2 regions of the Paenibacillus sp. NRS-1781 genome follow, and region 2 is predicted to be linked to the other one. Evidence: riboswitches for the same ligand, from Rfam matches in the RefSeq annotation. Region 2 holds a riboswitch; the other holds the start of a gene.
The links. A riboswitch is a leader RNA that binds a small molecule or an ion and turns the genes downstream of it on or off. The one in region 2 is predicted to bind thiamine pyrophosphate.
Positions count from the first base shown of each region.

Region 1: it holds a riboswitch for thiamine pyrophosphate, as region 2 does, so the genes downstream of both, ACIFO6_RS14365 (ABC transporter substrate-binding protein) here and ACIFO6_RS21760 (thiamine phosphate synthase) in region 2, are expected to answer to the same signal.

Region 1 is NZ_JBITPI010000038.1:53,164-60,661, forward strand. It holds gene ACIFO6_RS14350 (ABC transporter ATP-binding protein) at 1-624, opposite strand, end outside; gene ACIFO6_RS14355 (ABC transporter permease) at 670-1,446, opposite strand; gene ACIFO6_RS14360 (MTH1187 family thiamine-binding protein) at 1,443-1,736, opposite strand; gene ACIFO6_RS14365 (ABC transporter substrate-binding protein) at 2,003-3,049, opposite strand; TPP riboswitch at 3,254-3,363, opposite strand; gene ACIFO6_RS14370 (pyridoxamine 5'-phosphate oxidase family protein) at 3,573-4,007, shown strand; gene ACIFO6_RS14375 (bifunctional 2',3'-cyclic-nucleotide 2'-phosphodiesterase/3'-nucleotidase) at 4,287-6,332, shown strand; gene ACIFO6_RS14380 (EAL domain-containing protein) at 6,552-7,498, shown strand, end outside.
Region 2 is NZ_JBITPI010000063.1:103,261-110,758, forward strand. It holds gene ACIFO6_RS21730 (hypothetical protein) at 1-586, shown strand, start outside; gene ACIFO6_RS21735 (ABC transporter permease) at 627-1,106, shown strand; gene ACIFO6_RS21740 (hypothetical protein) at 1,148-1,543, shown strand; gene ACIFO6_RS21745 (hypothetical protein) at 1,545-2,099, shown strand; gene ACIFO6_RS21750 (hypothetical protein) at 2,086-3,075, shown strand; gene abc-f (ribosomal protection-like ABC-F family protein) at 3,280-4,833, shown strand; TPP riboswitch at 4,922-5,030, shown strand; gene ACIFO6_RS21760 (thiamine phosphate synthase) at 5,298-5,912, shown strand; gene thiO (glycine oxidase ThiO) at 5,977-7,125, shown strand; gene thiS (sulfur carrier protein ThiS) at 7,122-7,325, shown strand; gene ACIFO6_RS21775 (thiazole synthase) at 7,328-7,498, shown strand, end outside.

The DNA.
Region 1 (7,498 bases), on a different contig from region 2:
CGCGTCCAGTGCGCTGAACGGCTCATCCAGTAGCATCAGCTCTTGCGGACTGAGTAGCGCGCGCAGGAAAGCCGCCCGTTGCTGCATGCCGCCAGAGAGCGTATGCGGATACGCCTTAGCGAATGGGCCAAGCCCAACCTGCTCCAGCCATTGCAGGGCTTCCTTACGGCGTTCGCGTTCGCTGCTGTGCCGAGGCTGCGCTGTTGTATCTTTACGCCGCGCATTTTCCTGCCCGAGCAGCACGTTGTCCAGCGTGGTACGCCACGGGAAAAGCGCGGGCTGCTGGGGCATATAGCTGATATGCCCGCGTTCGCCGGTCACGTCCTGTCCGTGCATACGGATGTGCCCCTGCTGGGGCTTGAGCAGCCCGCCGATGATGTGAAACAGTGTGCTTTTGCCGCTGCCGGACGGGCCGATCAGGGAGACGAATTCCCCAGGTCGAACGCTCAAGGATACATCCTGCAATACAGGCAGCGGGCTTCGCTTTTCCCGGAAGGCCAGGCTAATACCGTCCAGTTCCAAGGCTGGAGAAGTGGAAGAATGCTCCTGCGGTTCCACGGCTCGTTGGACTCGTTTTTCATCAGCCATATTTTGCGGTGATAAGTTAGTAGGATGCAGACTCATACATGCCACGTCCTTTCTTTGGTATCCTTTGATTCCACTTGGAAGCTATTCCTGGTCGGGTTTCCAACGTACCAGCCATTTTTCCAGCAGTAGAATAGCTACGAACATTAACAAACTAAGTGTAACAATAATGCCAATGGCGGCAAAAATCAGATCCGTGCGGTAGGCCGACTTTTGCAGGTTCATATAATATCCAATTCCTTCACTGGCGCCGATCCATTCCGCAATGATCGCGCCCATTACGCTGTATGTGGCGGCAATCTTGATGCCCGAAAATACTTGTGGCAGGGAATGCGGCAGCTCCAGCTTCATGAAAATAGTCATGCGGCCTGCGCCCGACATGCGCATATAGCTCATCATCGTGCGGTCCGTCCTCGTCAGCCCGTCCATGGCCGCTACAGCCACAGGAAAAAAGCAGACCAGTGTAATAACCATCAGCTTGGGCAACACGCCAAAACCAAACCACACCATCAGCAACGGGCCGAGAGCGATGGTCGGAATGTTTTGACTAAGAATGAGCAGCGGATACAGAGCCGATTTGAGAAAAGGGATGGTATGAAGAACAATGGCAATCAATAATCCCGTTGCTGTGCCGATCGTAAATCCCGCCAGCGTTAAGCGAACGGTAGCCCAAGTATGGGCGCCAAGTAGCGCCGACTGGGCCATTCCTTCCTGCACGATTAGGGACGGAGCTGGCAGTAGCCAGGATTCAACATGTAAATAGGAAACCGCTCCCTGCCAGGCGGCTAAAAAGAAGAGGACCGCCACAAGGGGCGGCCATACGCTTTTCCACCAAGAAGCGTTTTTGCCTTTCGGATTCATGGGCGATATTTCTCGGTCAGCTTATCCATGCTGATGCCCTGCGGGTTATGTGCGATTTTGATTTGTGAAATGATGCTTGGACTGCCTGCTTCTGTCAGTGCCTCGTGCATTTCTTTAACCACCTTTAGCAGCTCGTCCAGCTCGCCTTCCATGGTCGTATCCAATGGGTTCACCTGATGTTTGACACCGGAGCGCTGAATAACTTCAATTGCCTTATCTACATATGCGTAAGAGTCCTCGTTATTGGGGGTTTTAGGAATTACTTGAATACTGAGCAGTGTGTTAGCCATGTGAATTCACCTGTCCTTTATTTGGAGTGTTTTTAGGGAAATATGGTGGTTTAAGGGGGGGAGACCGCTTCGCTTCTTCAGATTCAAATGTAACGCTACGCTGCCAACCGCCTTAAAAGCACCATATTTTTGGGTTTTATTGGTGTGGCATTTTTATAAAAGCGAAACAAGCATAAGAACGAAGTAGGCGGAATGGTGCTTTACAAGCGAAGCACCATCCGACTGCGTAGTGGCGCAAAGGCTACTTTTAAGCTCGATTTACAAGATCAGCGCTTGGGCAGGAAGTCGTTGGTGAAGGCTTTATTGACTTCCAAAGGCTTGCTGAGCAGCTTGCGCTCGTACATCCAGTCCGAGTAGTTTTTCCAGACCTCCGTTTTTTGTACGCCCCATTGGGCGGCATCGTCCTGATAACGCGGGCTTAGCCATTTTTGGCTGGCGAGTACCAGCTTTTTATCCAGTTCCGGAACCGCTTTGGTCAAGATGTCTGCGGCTTCTTCCGGGTGAGCGATGGTATATTCATAGCCTTGGGCGGTCGCGTCCATGAAGGACTTGACCAGCTCGGGATCATTTTTAATGGTCTGTTCGTTGCTCACGATGACGGGTGTATAGTAATCCAGACTTTTGGAATAATCTTTTACATACAGCATATCCAGTGGTTCACCCCGTAGTTGGGCTTCAATCCCGGTCCATGCGTAGAAAATCCAGGCAAAGTCGATATCCCGCTTCACGGCTGTAAAATAATCGGCATTGCCCATGTTAATGATCTTCACCTTGCTTACATCGCTCTTGTCTGCGTCCATGATGGATTTCATGACCGCTTCTTCTACGGGCGAACCCCAGCCGCCGTATTTTTTACCTTCAAAATCCTTCGGGCTCTTAATCCCGCGGTCAACCGGGGCTGCGAAGCCTGATGTATTATGCTGAATGACCGCAGCGATGGATACGAGCGGTACCCCTTGCGTACGAGCTTGTGTGACGCCCTCCTGATAACTGATACCAAAAGGTACAGCATTGGAAGCAACCATTTGATCGGCTCCGCCCGAACCGGGCTGAACGATCTGGACATTCAAGCCTGCTTTTTCGTAAAATCCTTTGTCCTTGGCGACATAGAGTCCCGTATGATTCGTATTTGGCGTCCAGTCGAGCACGACTTTTACATCCTGGAGTCCCTTGGTCGGGGAGGTCGCTTGGGTATTGGCGGCAGGAGCCGCACCTTGTGGCGCAGAGGAGGAGCTTCCGCCGCAGGCGGTCAGAGTCAGGGTCATGAGCAACAGGCTGATCAGCCCCAGGCTTAACATTTTCATGCGCTTCATCGTTGTTTTCTCTCCTTTTATTACCCGTAATCCGTCGGATCAGACAGCTTATGTTTCCCATTTTACAAAAATAACTTCTGCCGGACGCTATCTGTTCCAACAACAACATCATCCTCAACAAAAAAAAGCGCCCCGATGTTCCGGGACGCTTGCGCTTGTATATACCAAAGTAAGGGATGGCCCACCGTAGTAAGAAAAAGGGGGCGCATCTTGCTTAAGCATTCCTACGCTGGCATTACCCAGATCAGGTTGTAAGGGTCAGTGTCTTGGGACACACTCTCAGCCGGCCGATTCCAGCACCCCTGGCATTGTATAGTCAAATGGGTTATTCATTCGGGTTTACTACGACGATTATATGCCTAGAAGGCGGGTCTGTCCAGCATGGGGGAAGAAGTGACGGTTCATTTGCCGCACGTCAGGGTACACTTTTATTGTGAGCTTTGTTCTGAAAATGACTATGATCCTTCGGTTCAAGGCATGGCATTCACAGGAATTCTAATTTGCGAAAAGGAGTTGTTGTACCGTGGGTAAAACGGAAACATTGGATCGCAGCCAACTGGAACAAGCCATTGTAAAGGCTTTGGATAACAACAAATTTTGCTCGTTGGGTACGGTGGAGGGCGGCAAGCCGAAGGTACGCTATATGGCTCTTTTTAACGAAGGGCTGAACATTCATCTCGCGACAGATCGCAAAACACATAAGGTGGAAGAGCTGAAGGATAATCCAAACGCTTATCTGCTGCTGGGCTATGAGGTTGGCGGTACGAAGGAAGTCGTGGAGGTTGAGGCTACTGTCCGGGTAACAGCTGACGAGGAACTCCGTAAACAAGTGTGGAATGATTCGCTAAAGGAATGGTTTTCTGGCCCAGATGACCCCGATTATGTCATTCTGGATGTGAATCCGACTCGTATTGAGTATATGGGTAAGCAAAACGGACGTCAGGTTTGGGAGAAATAGAACGGTTAGAATATGAGGAAACCAGCAATTCTCCGAGTTATTTGGGAGGTTTGCTGGTTTTTTAAGTTTACGGAAAATTAATTATTTTTTCATAAATAAATGGAGTAAATGACTACTCATTTGTCCGTCATTGGATTAAAATAGGAATGGTGGGTTCAAAGCTTACATATATGTGCAAAAGCATGTGTATGACGCCTACACCTTAATGAGGAGGGATATATTTTGATATTTCATAAAAAATGCTTTAGAGGGCTTACAGCAGTAGTTGTAGCCTGTAGCATGCTGGTGTTTTCGGCCGCTCCGTCCTGGGCTGCCAGCGAATCCAAGGATAGCGGTACAGTGAATTTGCGCATCATGGAAACAACAGATATTCATGCGGCCTTGATGAATTACGATTACTATGCGGACAGGGAAACGAATGAATATGGCTTGATTAACACAGCTGGACTGATTCAGCAGGCGCGCAGTGAAACAAGAAACAGCCTGTTGTTCGATAACGGCGACTTGTTGCAGGGCAATCCACTAGGTGATTATATGGCCAGAAGCAAAGCCTTCGAGAAAGAGGGCGGAGTCCATCCGGTCTACAAGATGATGAACTTGATGGGCTATGATGCGGCTACGGTGGGGAATCACGAATTTAACTATGGTCTCGACTTTCTGGAAAGATCACTCAAGGGAGCCGATTTCCCTTACGTAAATGCGAACGTGTATTACGATGATGGGGGCCAAGGAACTAAAAATTATTTTACCCCTTATCGGATTCTTGATAAAGAAGTGACGGATGAAAAGGGTCAAATTCATCCACTCAGAGTGGGCGTGATTGGCTTGGTAACGCCCCAAATTACGCAGTGGGATGAAGGCAATTTGAAGGGGAAGGTCGTTACCAAGGATATTGTGGAAACGGCGAAAAAGTTTATTCCTCAAATGAAAACCGAGGGTGCTGACATTATTATTGTGCTGGCACACACAGGTTATGAGGATGTACCACAAACTCCGATGATGGAAAATGCCGTTAAATATTTGAGCAAGGTGGACGGAATTAACGCTATTCTGTTTGGACATGCGCATAAATCCTTCCCCGGCCCTGATTTTAAAGAAATGAGTGGTGTAGACCTGGATAAAGGAACGATTAATGGTGTACCAGCTGTGGAAGCTTCCTCATGGGGCAAGGAACTGGGCATTATTGACCTGAGCCTGGAAAAGAAAAACCGCGTGTGGAATGTAACCAACTCTCAGTCGGAAGTACGTCCGGTTGTGAATACCAAAAATCAGACTGCGCAGATCAAACCCGAATTCAAACTGACAGATGCGATCAATGAAGAGCATACAGGAACGCTGGATTATGTTCGTCAACCAGTAGGAACCACGACCGCACCGATTAACAGTTATTTTGCATTAGTTCAGGATGATCCATCCATTCAGATCGTGACGAATGCACAAAAATGGTATGTACAAAACCATCTTAAAGGGACCGAATACGAAAATCTTCCCGTATTGTCGGCTGGCGCTCCATTCAAGGCTGGTGGTCGAAACGGTGCTGAGTATTACACCAACATTCCTGAAGGCACGATAGCCATTAAAAACGTGTCCGATCTGTACGTGTACCCGAACACAGTTCAAGCCGTAGAAGTTACCGGTGCTGAAATTCAGGAATGGCTGGAGTGGTCTGCTGGCCAGTTCAACCCTATCGATCCAAAGAAAACCGATGAACAATCGCTGATTAACAAAGATTTCCCTACCTACAATTTTGATGTCATTGACGGTGTAAAGTACCAGATTGATGTGACTCAGCCTGCACGATATGATGCGAAGGGAACCGTTATTAATCCTTCTGCTCATCGTATCAAGGATTTACAATACAACGGGAAAGCAATTGATCCTGCACAGAAATTTATCGTAGCGACCAACAACTATCGTGCTTCCTCATCCAAACTGGCGAATCCGGATGGCAAACGTATTGTGATGGCAGCACCGGACGAAAGCCGCCAAGTCGTTATTGATTACATCCGTACGAACGGAACGATTAATCCGGCTGCGGACGGCAACTGGTCTATTGCTCCTTTCGGTGAGGCTAAGGTTACCTTCGAATCCTCGCCTGATGCAAAAGACGTACTTGCCGGAAACCAGAAAATCTCATTCCTTGGCAGTGCGGCTGATGGCTTTGCCAAATATAGTCTTAAAGCTGGCGCGAAGCCCAATGCAGCAACAACTCCTGTAAAGGAAACAGTCACTTCAGCGAAAGCAACAGCGAAGCCAGCCGTAAAAGCGACCAAACCTGCGGTAGCTCAACCAGCTAAAACCACCAAACCAAAGGCTTCCAAATAAGTCTGGGTTTCTGGTCCATTTAAATTCAAAATGAAGCAGCAAGTCTCCGTAGCCGAGAGACTTGCTGCTTTTTGGTTCCACGTATAACGGCACTTGAATTTATAATTGGTGCAAAAGACTTTATTTTTTGTTAAAACACGTATTTATATAGTTCTTTTGTTCTAGTTATTTGTGATATAATGGTGAAAAAATCGGAAAATTGTTCCGAGGAGGACCATTATGACTTGCAGCAATTGCAGCATCATATTACCTATTAAGGACCAGGGATTGCTGAAAATCAGGCATTCGAGGGTGTCGCTTACTCAAGTGCTGGGTAACTTGGGTTTGCTGTCGGAACAAAGGAAACAGGAACAAGGGCGCGAGGACGGCATTACGTTGCGTTATGACAGTCCTGCGGAGCTGGAGCAGTTGATGGATAGGCTTGCTTTTCTGCCGAAGGAATGGTTGTTACATATGGAGGTCGTGGTGGCCGGATCGTTTTCTGTCGAAGGATATGAGGACTGGCTTCCATTCAGTCAACTGCAAGCACGAATCAAGCATCCAGATGTCATGAATGTTATTGTGGATCAAAGCTTTTCCAGCCATATGCAGCCTATTATTGACCACAAGCTGGACATTATCGGGTTTGAATTTTTGTTGCGTCCGTCACATCCACAGAGATCCTTTCAGCCTTTTCGGCTGTTTGAAACCGCACGTGAAGCCGGATTACACGCACATCTGGATCGGTCGGCCCGTATTTCTGCGATTGAAAAAAGTGCAACATGCCTTCCTGCGGGAATCAAACGTTTTATTAACTTTCTTCCTTCCACCATTTATAATCCGACCTACTGTTTGAATCAAACCTTTGAGACGATTGATCGGTTGTCCATGAATACGGAGGATTTTGTATTTGAAGTTGTAGAGACGGAAGAAATAAATGATCTGAATTTTTTAAATCATATTTTTGAGCAATATCGTAAGCGTGGAATTTCGGTGGCATTGGATGACGTGGGAGCGGGTTATTCTACGACAGAGCTGATGAATCGGCTCCAGCCGGATTATGTGAAAATTGACCGGAGTTTAATTAATGGCTGCTACCGTAACAGCGACCAGCAACGACAAATTACGGGGATCGTGGAATCGGCTTTTCATTTTGGCGGGCAAGTACTGGCTGAAGGAGTCGAGCA
Region 2 (7,498 bases):
GAACGCGGAATATATCAAGTGGTGGGAAGTGCTGATTAGTATGGTTGCTGGGTATGCAGCCTATCAGATGCCTATACTCTTGTTGTATGTGCAGCGAAAAATGCGGCGCTTGGATATGAGGCATGAGGTTTACCAGTTTCAAACGGTCATTTCGATTTTGCGAGCCATGGAACGAATGTCTGTGGAGGAAATATTGGAATGGCTGAACCGATTTTCGGTTATTTTCAAAAGACCTTTACAAAAATGCTTGCTTCATTATGAGCACGGGCCTGAGGCAGCACTTGACTTGTTGAAAGAAGAAGCGCCACTCCCCGAATTTCAACGCCTAGTGGACAAGCTGCATCTGTCTTTGGGCAAAATTACGATTCGAGAGGCCTTCGACGATTTGGATTCCCATATGTCTTACTATTTTGAACAAAGAAAACAGGAGTATGAAAAAATTATAGACAGTAAGGCCATCTGGGGAAGGATGATTGGTTTTGCTCCGATGTACGGTCTTATCTTTTTGTATTTGGTCATCCCTTTGATTGGTATGAGCTTTGTCCAAATGGATAGCTATTATGAGCAAATACAAAAAATTCAGTAAGTAGTTCTATTACGATATCACAGCTAAGGAGAGAAAAATAATGAATAACGCATCAACAGCCTTAAAAGTAGCTGCTGGCATATTTTTGACCATTGCACTGATCACAATTGTAGTTATTTTGTTTATTTCGGCACAGGAGGCAACCAAAACAGCACAAAACAATTTTGCCGATATCCAGACCGAGTTGTCTCAAGCCTCTTTTACGGTGTATGACGGTACAACGATCAGCGGGTCCCAGGTGACTAATGCACTGCGAAAATTTCAGGGTAAGGACCAATTTGGTATTCAGATTAAAACTGGAAAAAACATGGCAGGTCAGTGGTACGGTAATGCTCTGAACATTAGCACAGACAGTGAACAGTATGGAGCGGTGAATGGTGGAAGTGATAAGACAGGAAAAATAACGAATACGCTGAGTGAGAAAGAAAACGAATATGTAAATCCAAGTGGTAAATTCAAGGCGGAAATCGTCAAGGATAAATCAAACGTTGTACGTGGGTTGTTGTTCACCCAATCCTAGGAAGAAGAATAAGGATATTAATTGTAAGGGAGATGGGTAGCATGTCTGATCACGCTTCAAGTATGCTGCGGCTTGGTGTGTCAGTTACGCTGTTTATAACCGCATGTGCAACGGCCGCAGAGCTGTCCAGTCAGATGGGTACTGCACTGGAATTAAGATCGCAGCAGGAGGAGCATTCCGAGGGGCGTATCAATCGTACTTTAAAGGTGAGTATGCCAGAACGGGTCAAAGGAACTCAAGTTATGCAGGCAATCCGCATGAACTTGCAGGAAGGCATTTCTGTTCAAGTCGATGGTACAGTATACGATATGTATTCCGAACCGTTTGAGCCCGATGTATCAGCCCTTGATGCTTCCTCTTTATATTCCATGCATCCACAGCGTGATCAGTATGGAGAAATACAATCCATACGTTTTGAGAAATTGGGGGAGGACTGAAGTGGTTCAATCTATATCCAAGCTGTTAGGGGCATTGCTCGCTATACTGCTTTTGTACATAGTACCCGCAGCTCAAGCCGCTGAACGACAGGACGATATATCCGGGTTAAATACGTATCATTCAACCGTACGTTTTGTTGATATGGTGAGAACCAAGGGATATATTACACCGACGATGTATAACGATTTTATGCGTGAGCTAGAGCTGACGGGTAATACGTATGAGGTTGAATTGGAGCATATGCACAAAAAATATGTACCGGACTATGCAGATGCGGCGAGGCCGGATAGCTTTCTCGGCTACTATTCCTCCGTATATGACGGTTACTATAACCCGCAAATCTTGCCTGTACTGTTTCCAGACAATCAGCAGCCAAAGTCAGATCAAACACGTCGGTATACCATGATGTCAGGAGATTATTTTACAGTGAGGGTACACAATACGAATCGAACTCCTGCGGACTTGTACAAATCATGGCTCCTTGGTGGGGCAAATAGCGGCAAACCTGCGGTTACAGCTTCTTACGGAGGCATGGTTCTGAATGAAGATTACTGATTTTGCAGTTATATTTATCGTGTTGTTTTTGCCCTTTGGCGTAGTTAGTGACCTGCGGGTGCAGAATCAGCGCGAAGTACAGCAATTGGAAATGAAATATACCTCTGCCCTCCGTACCGCAATTCAGGATGCAGGTGTCGTGCTTTCACAGAATGAGCGTCAGGAACGAGAGGCCGGGTATGGATCGGACAAGTTTTTTCGTGTAGATAAAGAAGAAGCGCTGCACACGTTCCTGCGTACCCTATTTCTTAATATGGGAATTGATGGGGATACAGTGGCACAACGCGCATTATTGGATTATATGCCTGCACTTACGATTCTGGACTATGACGGCTATTATGTGTTCGCTTCCGAATCTTACACAGATGAGCATGGACAAGCTGTCCAGGAACCCAAATGGAGTGAAAAAAAACCTTATGCCTACGTTGATTCGGCAGGTAACAGTGTAGGGTTTACTTTGGATAATTATGTACATGCCTACGATGCTAGGAATCACAGGTGGGTAGAGGGCTTTCAGAAGGAGCTTCAGGGACAGACAACGATCTCGTTGCTGAATGACCCGGAAGCTTTTGAGCAAGCACGACGTTCCACCATTGTCCACAGCATTCAGGAGGATCTGGGCCGACTTATTAATCTCTATAACGAGAAAGCAGTACATAATGGTATATCGTATACATTCACGCTGCCGCTTATCTCGCAAGAGGAATGGTATAACACGGTAGATGATGTGGGGCTGATGGCGTTTATCCAGGGAATCCCGGTTGGAGACAGATACTACAATAACTATGGGTTTGGTGGGGGGAGAGTCGTCAGGAAACAAGCCATGATCGGCGGCGTAGAGCCGGATACCGGAATGAAATATTTTTACAGAGATTCCTGCCCTGCTCCCTTTAAAGCGACAGAGCGTTTTACAGATGAAAAATCTGCGGCAGCCGCAGGGTATTTTGAATACAAATGTGATAATGATAATAGATAAAATCTTTAAACAATCTTTAAATAAATCACTCCTACGAGTGGTTTTCTTTTTTTATAAGCAGACAATATCAAAATCCTTCAAATTCACCCATTTTCAATATTCCGATAAGGCTACTGGATGTGCTACAATAAGGCTTTGAAAGAAATGCATATGAAATAAGAACAGTCGGCATCGCCGATGATAATAAGGAGCCAAAAACAGCTTATGAGTTTATTGACTGTAGAAAATGTATCCCATAATTTTGGGGACCGCACATTGTTTAAAAATGTATCCTTTCGATTGCTCGGAGGGGAACGTGTAGGTTTGGTGGGAGCCAATGGTGTAGGTAAATCGACACTGATGAACATCCTGACCGGAAAATTGCTTAAGGATGAAGGCAAAGTGGAATGGACTCCACGTGTACGTTATGGGTATTTGGATCAGCACACCAAGCTTACACCTGGTAAAACGGTGCGGGATGTACTGAAGGACGCCTTTCTCCCGTTGTTGGAATTGGAAAAGGAAATGATGCAGATCACTGACAAGATGGGGGAAGCTTCTCCCGAAGAACTGGAAGTGCTGCTGGAAGAGATGGGTGAAATTCAGGAACAACTGGATATGGGGGATTTTTACCTCATTGATGTGAAGGTTGAAGAAATGGCGAATGGATTGGGCCTTTCCGCAATAGGACTGGAGCGGGATGTTTCCGCACTTAGTGGTGGACAACGAACGAAGGTCCTACTTGCCAAGCTGCTATTGGAAAAGCCAAATGTGTTACTGCTGGATGAGCCTACCAACTATTTGGATGTAGAGCATATTGAATGGCTTACACGTTATCTGAGGGATTATCCATATGCGTTTATTCTTATTTCTCATGATACTGAATTTATGAATCAGGTCGTTAATGTCATCTATCATCTTGAATTTGCCAAGCTGACCCGTTATTCAGCCAACTATGAAAAGTTCCTTGAAATGGCAGACCTGAACAAAAGCCAGCATATTGAAGCTTATGAGAAGCAGCAGGATTTTATTAAGAAGCAGGAAGATTTCATTCAACGCAATAAGGCGCGCGCCTCTACGTCAGGTCGGGCGAAGAGTCGTGAGAAGCAGCTTGATCGAATCGAGCGCATTGATAAACCGGAAGAAGCGGCTAAGCCAACATTCCAATTTAAAGAAGCGCGTGCGAGTGGGAAAACGGTGTTTGAGGGTATTGATTTTGAAATTGGCTACACCCATGCTCTGTTGCCTAGAATGTCCATGACGATTGAACGTGGCGATAAAATTGCGATTGTGGGCTATAATGGTGTCGGTAAATCGACATTGCTCAAAACCATTCTGGGAAAAATTCCGCCGATCAGCGGCAAGACCTATCAAGGGGATTTCTTGCAGTCAGCTTATTTTGAGCAAGAGGTACGAGCAGAGAAAGTTACACCGATTGAGGATGTGTGGAATGAATTCCCGCACTTGAACCAGCATGAAGTACGGGCGCATTTGGCGCGTTGCGGTTTGAAAAATGAGCATATCACCCGTCCGCTATCCGCGCTCAGTGGTGGTGAGCAGGCCAAAGTCCGCCTATGCAAACTGTTAATGCGGGAAAGCAATTGGGTGCTTTTCGATGAGCCTACCAATCACTTGGACATCAAAGCGAAGGATGAGCTGAAGCGTGCCTTGAAGGAGTACAAAGGAACGGTGCTGCTCGTATCTCACGAACCGGACTTTTATGAGGATTGGGTAACCAAAACGTGGAATGTGGAAGAATGGACAAGTAAAGTCAACTAAATATCCAGTTCTGTACCAAGCTTCACAAGAAGCAGGGTTTGCAGGATTAGGAAATTATGCTAAGCTATCTTTAGCTGATACAATAAAATAGTTACACTAGGGGAGCCGCCCATGCGGCTGAGACGGAATAACCGGATTTCGGACCCTTTGCACCTGATCTGGGTTATGCCAGCGTAGGGAAGTGAGCGCCATACAAACGAGGTAACGAATTTATTACTTTGTTTGTATGTGGGACGATATACGTATACGGATATAATGATCCGTTTGGTTATTGGACGTACGTTAAACCACTTCCTTCGGGAAGTGGTTTTTTTGCGTTTTCGTTCGTATTCATATACCGTACCCCTTCATTTTTTTGCTGGTAAACGTGGTTAGTCCATAACGTATAGCACGATATGAGACTGTAAAGATACAGGGTCAGCTTACAACCATTTAGTCCATTGTGAGGTGAGAATAAGATCGAATTGCACGTAATTACGATGGAAGGCGACTCCAGTGCACATGCACATACTGCCCAGGTGGCTGCTGCTATTCATCCGTATGTTCATTATGTACATGTGCGCTTGAAGCAGAAGAGCGCATCTGAATTGCTCGATTTAACCCGCAGTATGGTGAATCGAGGAGTTCCTTTACAGCAAATTGCAGTAAATGACCGGGTGGATGTTGCTTTGCTGACCTCCGTTGGAGCTATCCAGCTACCGGCTGACGGATTACCTGTTGCAGCTGTCAAAAGCTTACTCTCAGAGGATATGCGCTGTGGGGTGTCGGTGCATTCCTTGGAGGAGGCACAGGCTGCCGAACGGGCAGGAGCGCATTATGTACTCTATGGACATGTGTATGAGACTCACTGCAAGCCTGGTGTTACTCCGCGAGGTATAGCACAGCTTGAGCGCATAAGCAGGTTGTTGAGCATCCCTGTGATTGCTCTAGGCGGCATACAACCACGCCATATTCACGAGCTGTATACTGCGGGTGCAAGTGGAATTGCCGTAATGTCCGGCATCTGGAAGGCAGAGTTCCCTGTTGCGGCTGCGAGGGCATATAGGCGGATGACAGATCGAGTAGTTCACGGCCTGTAGTGGTGAAACGAAAATAGGAGTTTGCTGCAAGCACAATCGTAAGTGGAGGGGAGAGATGAAACATATGCCAGAGATAAAAACAAAGGCACCAGCTATTGGACACGCTGAATGCTTGATCATTGGTGGAGGTGTTATCGGTAGCTCGATTGCTTATCATATGGCCAAGGAGGGGCGCAGTACGATATTGCTGGAGCGCTTCATTCCGGGCGAGGGAGCCTCAGGAGCTGCGGTCGGGATGCTGGCAGCAGAGAGTGATGATTTCACCGACCCGGAGTTGGCACAGTTCGCTCGCTCAAGCCGGGATGCATTTCCCGAGCTGGTTCGTGACCTAGAGCGTTTGTCCGGTGTTCAGGTAGAATTCCGAACAGAAGGATTTGTGACCCCCTTCCGGTCTGAAGCCGAGGGACAAAGACGCTGGGCTGCGGCTATTGCGCGAGAGGATGATCATCCTGTTTGGTGGGATGCCAAAGAATTGGCCCGCCGAATTCCAGGTTTGGATGGTCAAGCGATCGGGGCTATATACCGCTCAAAGGAGACGCAGATTTCTCCGGTCCAGCTTTGTTGTGCTTATGCAAGGGCAGCTACGGTGCTCGGAGCAACAATATGGACGGGTACACAGGCTGAGTATCTCATAGTACAGCATGGGCGAATTTGTGGCGTACAAACAAACAGAGGCATTTTTTCCTGCGAACAGGTCATTATTGCTGGAGGCTTGGATAGTATGAGGCTGCTGGAGCAGGTTGGTTTTGAATATCCGCTTTATCCGGTCAAGGGTGAGGCTATTGCTATCTCCTTGAAGGATCATCCCTTGGAATATACCATCTACGCCGATGATATTTACTTGGTGCCCAAGCGGAATAACGAGCTTTGGATTGGAGCGACGAGTCTGCCGCATCAGCATGACAAAGAGGTGACCATTGGAAGCCTGGAGGCGCTGCTGGCCCGTGCTTCTGCCTGGCTGCCTCGTGTCCGTGAAGCCTCTTTTTTACGCACTTGGGCGGGCTTGCGTCCGCAGGCAGCGGCGCGGCGTCCTTGTATTGGGCCTGTTCCCGGCGTTGAAGGAGTATATGCCGCAGTCGGGCACTACCGGAACGGCGTGTTGCTGAGCGAAGCTACCGGGTTTGCGATAGCAGCTCTGTTAAAAGGGGTTGGTGTGGCTGAGCTTGGAATAAGCGGCTTTTCTCCTGAACATATAAAGGAGGCGAGTAAATGAAGCTGACGATTAACGGTCAGAGCATGACCTTTTCCAGTCGGATCATTCATGTGGATCAACTGCTGAAGGAGCTGGATTTGAAAGTGAAAACTGTAGTAGTGGAGCTGAATCGTCACATATTGACTCGTGAGGATCATGATGAAGCGATACTGAAAGATGGAGATAGATTGGAAATTATACATTTTGTGGGAGGTGGTTAATGATGTTAACGATTGGTAAAGCATCTTTTACGTCAAGGCTGTTATTGGGTACAGGAAAATTCGTCGATCTGGATATTCAATCCAAAGCTGTGGAAGCTGCGGAGACCGAAATATTAACATTTGCCGTGCGAAGATTAAATCTGGAGGAACGGGATAAGCAACATTTTCTAGAT